DNA from 3 places in the Halobacillus rhizosphaerae genome. Region 1 is predicted to be linked to each of the others. Evidence: riboswitches for the same ligand, from Rfam matches in the RefSeq annotation. Region 1 holds a riboswitch; each other region holds the start of a gene.
The links. Region 1 has a riboswitch for S-adenosylmethionine ahead of Q7A53_RS07605 (5-methyltetrahydropteroyltriglutamate--homocysteine S-methyltransferase). Riboswitches for the same ligand answer to the same signal wherever they lie in the genome.
Positions count from the first base shown of each region.

Region 2: linked by a shared signal. The riboswitch ahead of Q7A53_RS11895 (methionine ABC transporter ATP-binding protein) and the one ahead of Q7A53_RS07605 (5-methyltetrahydropteroyltriglutamate--homocysteine S-methyltransferase) in region 1 are both predicted to bind S-adenosylmethionine.
Region 3: linked by a shared signal. The riboswitch ahead of metK (methionine adenosyltransferase) and the one ahead of Q7A53_RS07605 (5-methyltetrahydropteroyltriglutamate--homocysteine S-methyltransferase) in region 1 are both predicted to bind S-adenosylmethionine.

Region 1 is NZ_JAUTWQ010000005.1:85,892-88,147, reverse strand. Features, by position in the region: gene Q7A53_RS07610 (rhodanese-like domain-containing protein) at 1-354, opposite strand, end outside; SAM riboswitch class I at 897-1,000, shown strand; gene Q7A53_RS07605 (5-methyltetrahydropteroyltriglutamate--homocysteine S-methyltransferase) at 1,068-2,180, shown strand.
Region 2 is NZ_JAUTWQ010000010.1:71,626-73,881, forward strand. Features, by position in the region: gene Q7A53_RS11890 (methionine ABC transporter permease) at 1-338, opposite strand, end outside; gene Q7A53_RS11895 (methionine ABC transporter ATP-binding protein) at 331-1,356, opposite strand; SAM riboswitch class I at 1,431-1,544, opposite strand; SAM riboswitch class I at 1,729-1,831, opposite strand; gene Q7A53_RS11900 (TlpA family protein disulfide reductase) at 1,911-2,256, shown strand, end outside.
Region 3 is NZ_JAUTWQ010000010.1:10,079-12,334, reverse strand. Features, by position in the region: gene pckA (phosphoenolpyruvate carboxykinase (ATP)) at 1-131, opposite strand, end outside; SAM riboswitch class I at 455-572, shown strand; gene metK (methionine adenosyltransferase) at 796-1,995, shown strand; gene asnB (asparagine synthase (glutamine-hydrolyzing)) at 2,151-2,256, shown strand, end outside.

The DNA.
Region 1 (2,256 bases):
TCGATCGTTCCTTTCTAAATTTCCTGCTAGACAGTACCCCGCAATACATTTTCCTTTACTGCGTAATATGCGGGCGCTTAAGTTCTTTTCTACATAATCAGCAGCAAAAATTATAATGCCCTGATCCGGAAGTTCGTTGTAGTGACGATTCAAATAAGGAAGCGGCATACAATAAGCTGATGGAATTTTGTCACGAGAAGAAGTCTGATAATCTCGAGTGTCTACAATAACCAGTCCTTCCAATGATTCATTTTCTTCATATATATTTATTGGATTAACGCCTGGCACAGGCAGATATCGCCGATAGAGATACACAAAGGATACAGTAACTATGATCCCAATCCATATATTCATTTTATTCCCCTTTGCTTTGCAATCTGTTTTTCATAATATACCCCTTATGGTATTTAGTCAACCCGTTACCACTAATTTTTATATGGATTTTTCACACAGCAATATACGGTAGTGGGTACTTTAATTATGTAACCTGATTCGCTCCTCATAAAACATCTCCATCCATACTAATGATCACTTTCACTGAATGGTCGTGGAAACATATTAGGCTGCGCTTATCATTATTCCTGTCATAAAAATTCATTCGCTTACCCTTTCGATGAGAAGAATCAAACCTTTAAAAGCCGTCTGAACACCTCCATTAAAGATACGTCCTGGGGCATCGTTTGGTTCGGGATGTTTTTTCAGGTGTACTCTTTGTTGAGTTTTTTAATAACCAAAGAGCAGCAAGATGATCGATAGAATACTAAAATGATCTATATACCCCCCTCTTTTTTTCGAGTGATTCATAATGATTTTCCTATGTTGAGAAATCTCCCTTTCTTTTTTCAAAAGTTGTTGTTAAGATTACATCCATAGTATTTTTTGAAAAATTCATATATTTCTTATCAAGAGAGGTCGAGGAATAGGTCCGGCGACACCTCAGCAACCTGTAATTGTACAAGGTGCTAATTCCTGCAAGCTAATTTAGCTTGAAAGATAAGAAGCGGCCATTAATCGATGAAGTCTCTTCTTATGGAAGAGGCTTTTTATTATGAAAAGGAGAGGATAAAATGTCATTCACTCAAACGACTATGGCTCCCTTCAAAGGGGATCATGTGGGAAGCTTTCTGCGACCAGAAAGAATTAAAAAGGCAAGAATCAGCCGGGACTATGGAGAAATTTCTGATTATGAATTAAAGAAAATTGAAGATGAGGAAATTATTAAACTGGTTGAAAAACAAAAACAAGCAGGTCTGCAATCGATCACTGATGGAGATTTACGCAGGGCTTGGTGGCATTTTGACTTTTTGGAAGGACTTATTGGTGTCGAAGGCTATGAAACAGATTCAGGTATCCAGTTCGAGGGTGTAGAAACGAAGGCACATTCAGTAAGAGTTGTGGGAAAAATAGATTTTTCTGACCACCCTATGATCGATCATTATAAGTTTCTTCATTCTGTGGTCGGAGAGAACCACACACCAAAATTTACGATTCCCAGTCCAAACATGCTGCTGGCACGGGGTGACATTAACCAAACCGTTTATAATACAGAAGAAGAACTTCTTGAGGATTTGACCAGCGCATATCAGAAAGCTATTCAGACATTTTATGAGGCGGGATGCAGATATCTTCAACTCGATGATACCTCCTGGGCAGGATTCTTTTCAGAAGAAGGACTGCAGAAAATGAGAAATAAAGGGCAGGACCCAGACAAGCTTCGCGAATTATTTGTTCAGGCGGTGAATGACTCTATTTCCGAACGGCCTGATGATATGGTCATTACCATGCATATTTGCAGAGGAAATTTCCGCTCTACTTACTTAGCTTCAGGAGACTATGAAGCAGTATCTGACGCCATTTTCGGAAAACTGAACGTGGATGGATTGTTTCTTGAGTTTGACGATGAGAGGTCTGGAAGCTTTGACCCTCTTCGCAAAGTAAATCGATCAGACCTCCACATTGTTCTTGGTTTGATCACCTCGAAAACAGGAAAACTCGAGGACAAAGAGGCAATTAAGAAAAGAATAGCAGAGGCAGCTGACTACGTTCCTTATAAACAGCTCTGTCTAAGTCCACAATGTGGATTTGCTTCCACTGAGGAAGGGAATTTATTATCTGAAGAAGATCAATGGGCGAAAATCCGCCACGTGGTTGAGCTCTCAAACGAAGTGTGGACGTCATAATTAGGAACTAACCTCCTCTAATTAGACAAAAATAAAAAAGCAGGGCGGAATCATTTTCTTCCTCCTGCTTTTTTAT
Region 2 (2,256 bases), on a different contig from region 1:
ACGAGACGAGCATAGAATGGGGCACCTCCTATGATCAGTGCTGGCAGGGCAGCATTTGGCCCTCGAATAGTACCCACTAAGAAATCAGTAAACGGGAATAGCAGAAGGATCAATATAATGAAGGGAATAGCACGAAAAACATTGACAATTGCAGCTGTAATCCAATTTAATGTTTTATTCTGCCATAAACCTCCGGGACCGGATAAGTAAAGTAATAAACCTAACAGCAATCCCAGAATAAATGTTCCTGCCACTGAAATCACTGTCATATAAATAGTTTCATTGGTGGCTGTAATCATATCTTCTAAATTTACATTAGGGAACAATTGACTAAACATGCGGACTCACCTCTACTTCCACAGAAGTTGAACGACAATATTCTATCGCTCGTTTTATTTCCTGCTCTTCCCCAGCAAATTGAACGAATAAAGTTCCATATGCCCCTTTTTGAGTTTGAGTGATTTTTCCGTGCAGAATATTAACGTCCACTTTAAACGACCTGGATATTTCACTAATCAACGCTTGGTTAGTATTTTCTCCTATGAAGTGCAGTTGGAGAATTTCTCCGGTTTTATAAGTGTCATTAATAAGATTTAATGAATGCTCCCGTTCCGGATCTCCCATTACCTGATCGACGAAACGCTTAGTAACTTTTTCTTTTGGATAAAGAAATACATCGAGAACATCTCCCTGTTCAACAATACGCCCACTTTCCATAACGGCCACTTGGTGACAAATTTTGCGAATTACATGCATCTCGTGGGTAATAAGAACAATCGTAAGCCCTAACTTTTCATTGATATCCACTAATAAATCCAGTATCGAGTCGGTGGTTTCAGGGTCAAGGGCAGAAGTTGCTTCATCACAAAGAAGAACTTTAGGGTTATTAGCAAGAGCTCTCGCTATTCCCACTCTTTGCTTTTGGCCGCCGCTCAATTGGGAGGGATAGGACTGCCCTCTGCCTTTCAAACCGACTAAGTCAATCAATTCTTCCACCCGTTTATCTCTCTTAGCTTTAGTCATACCAGCAATTTCCAAAGGAAAAGCAATATTATCATGAACCGTTCTTGACCAAAGCAGATTAAAATGCTGAAAGATCATTCCAATTTCCTGACGTGCCAGCCGAAGCTTGCCTTTGTTCAAAGAAGTTATATCCTGGTTGTCTATTCTAATACTCCCGGCCGTTGGATCTTCCAGCCTGTTAAGCAGGCGGATAAACGTACTTTTGCCCGCTCCGCTATAGCCGATCACTCCGTAAATTTCTCCCTTATCAATCTCAAGGTTTAACTGATCTACTGCTTGGACGTCCTGGTCTTTCGTATGAAAAACTTTAGACAATTCCTTAATTGAAATCATAGTTTTCCTCCCCAATAAAAAAGCCTTTCTGCTTGAGAACAGAAAGGCGAAGTTTATCTTCAGATTTGTCTGTTCTCTTATCCGCCAGAGCTATACATGCTCTGCAGGAATTGGCACCTTTTTGAGTGTTCATACTCAACGGTTGCCGGGTATCAACGGGCCCGTCCCTCCACCACTCTTGATAAGAGATTTTAATTTATTAACTTATTATCACTTTAACTCGTTTAAGAAGCACAAAAAGGATTCTAGCATCATTTTTAATTATCTGTCAACTAAAAGGTTAGTCCGTTCCTTTTACTTTATTGATTTAGTATGAGGTTTCCAGACACTAAAAAAATCCCTCCTTAAAAAGAAGAGACTTCTCTTGTTCTCTTCTCATCTCTCAAAGCATAAAGCTTTGCTGGAATTAGCACCGTATTATTCAACCGGTTGCTGGGCTTCAAAGGGCCAGTCCCTCCACCTCTCTGGATAAGTTAAGATGTCGCTATTAAATTATTTCATATGTTAGCATGGGAGAATAAAGGCGTCAACATTAATGAAAAGGAGAATTCACATTGACTCATGCACCGCTCTTTCAATTACCTTATATAGACTCTAATCAAATGTACCAATTAGAAACCGATTTAGGAAAAGTAATCGTTCTTACCTTCTGGGTCTCCTGGTGTCCTGACTGTGGAAAAGACATGCCTAAGAAAGAACAGTTGTACCAATCCATGGATAATGAGAAAGTGAAAATGTTAACGATCAATGTCACAGGGAGAGAACGAGATACCCAAGAAGGACTGGCATTTGCTGATAAATTTATCACTCAGCCCACAGTAAAAGACAACAGTAGAGAAGTTTACGATTTATACCAGTGCAACGGAGTTCCTACAACTGTAATTATTGATCAGCAAGGTC
Region 3 (2,256 bases), on a different contig from region 1:
CCTTGATCAGTTAAGGTACCCTCATTACGGGAAAGAATCTTTTTTACCAGTTGTGGTACTGATAATTGGTGCTGTACATGCTCTTCTGCTAATAGTTGGTTCAATTCAGACATTTGGTTAATGGCACTCATATGTGTCTTCCCGCCTTTATAAAAAAATTTAAATAAAGCATTGAGTTTTTTCTGACCATTAGTATAACACATTGCTTTTAATAATCCATACTAATAATCAAAAACTTGATTTTCTTTGAAATGATGACACTGTATCCTCATTATACTCTTAACCCTGTTGTATGTCAGTTACTTCCTGCACCTTTCTTTCCTTATAGGAAAAGATCATTATTGCCTCAGGGATAATGGGGGTAAAAAATTTTTAAAACCATATTTAACAACGTTCATTGCGGTTTTATTGACATTAACAGGGTATTTCGATACGATAATTTCGAACGGAAACTCTCTTATCCAGAGTTGGTGGAGGGACAGGCCCTTTGAAACCCGGCAACCCGTCATTTGTTAATGGCACGGTGCTAACCTGAAGCAAGTACTGGTAACCAGTTACTTGGACGATAAGAGCGAAAGGATGCAGCCCCTTTCCTCTAGTAAGGAAGGGTTTTTTCTTTTTTTAAGGGAAATATTCGTCACGGCTGTGTAAGACAGCTACACCTATGGTTTGACTAATAGGTGGTGACATGGACGTATGTTCCACATATAAATGAAGACTTATTAGTTTCTACACACATACTGGTAAAGAGTTCCGTCTACTATTCGTGTCATGTTGAAGGAGGAGTTTTAGAGAATGTCAGCCAATCGTCGGTTATTTACATCAGAATCCGTAACAGAAGGTCATCCTGATAAGATTTGTGATCAGATCTCTGATGCCATCTTAGACGAAATTTTAAAGAACGATCCAAATGCAAGAGTGGCTTGTGAAACCACGGTAACCACGGGCCTTGTGCTCGTATCTGGTGAAATTAGCACAAATACTTATGTAGATATTCCTGCAATTGTTCGTAAGACCATCAAAGATATTGGCTACACCCGGGCTAAATATGGATTTGATGCGGACACCTGTGCAGTTTTGACCGCTATTGACGAGCAATCCCCGGACATTGCCGGCGGCGTAGATGTAGCGTATGAAGCTAGAGAAGGTCAAATGAGCGATCAAGAAATTGACTCAATTGGCGCTGGGGATCAAGGACTGATGTTTGGTTATGCAAATAATGAAACAAAAGAGCTTATGCCGCTCCCCATTTCGCTTGCTCACCAATTGTCTAAACGGTTATCTGATGTCCGCAATGATGGAACGCTTGATTATTTGCGGCCGGATGGTAAAACGCAGGTGACCATCGAGTATGATGAAAATGATCTGCCGAAAAGGGTAGATACGATCGTTATTTCTACACAGCACGCAGAAGAAATTACGCTCGAGCAGATTCAATCCGATTTGAAAAAACATGTAATCGAGCCAGTGGTCCCAGAGAAATTGATTGACAAGGAAACAAAGTACTTTATTAATCCTACAGGGCGCTTTGTCATCGGGGGGCCGCAGGGTGATGCGGGCCTTACAGGTCGAAAGATTATCGTGGATACTTATGGAGGATACGCTCGTCACGGCGGGGGAGCGTTCAGCGGGAAAGACGCGACTAAAGTAGACCGTTCCGCAGCGTATGCGGCAAGGTATGTAGCCAAGAACATTGTAGCTGCGGGGCTTGCAGATTCATGTGAAGTTCAGCTTGCCTATGCGATCGGAGTAGCTCAGCCAGTTTCAATTTCCATCAATACTAATGGTTCAGGAAAAGTTTCTGAAGAGGCACTTGTCGAAGCGGTGCGTCATTTATTTGATCTCCGCCCTGCCGGAATTATCAAAATGCTTGATCTCAGACGTCCAATCTATCGTCAAACAGCTGCTTACGGGCACTTTGGCCGAACCGATGTTGAGTTTCCGTGGGAGAAAACAGATAAAGCAGAAGAGCTGAACAGTTATCTAAACCAATAAATACGCGCATCGTTCTTGGGTAAATTTCAAGAACGATGTTTTTTTTAGGGAATATTACATAAAATGACCAATATAGGCTCTCGAAGAGGTCATTGATTTATGGTATAATTTTGACTCGTAAGTTTAGACAGCAAAAAAGAAAGTGAGGAACGTCTATGTGTGGATTTATTGGAATGATTAGAGATCTTCCTTCCCTCCCTGATGACGAACAACAAGCGACGTTCAAATATCGCAATGATTTAATTACTCATCGTGGACCTG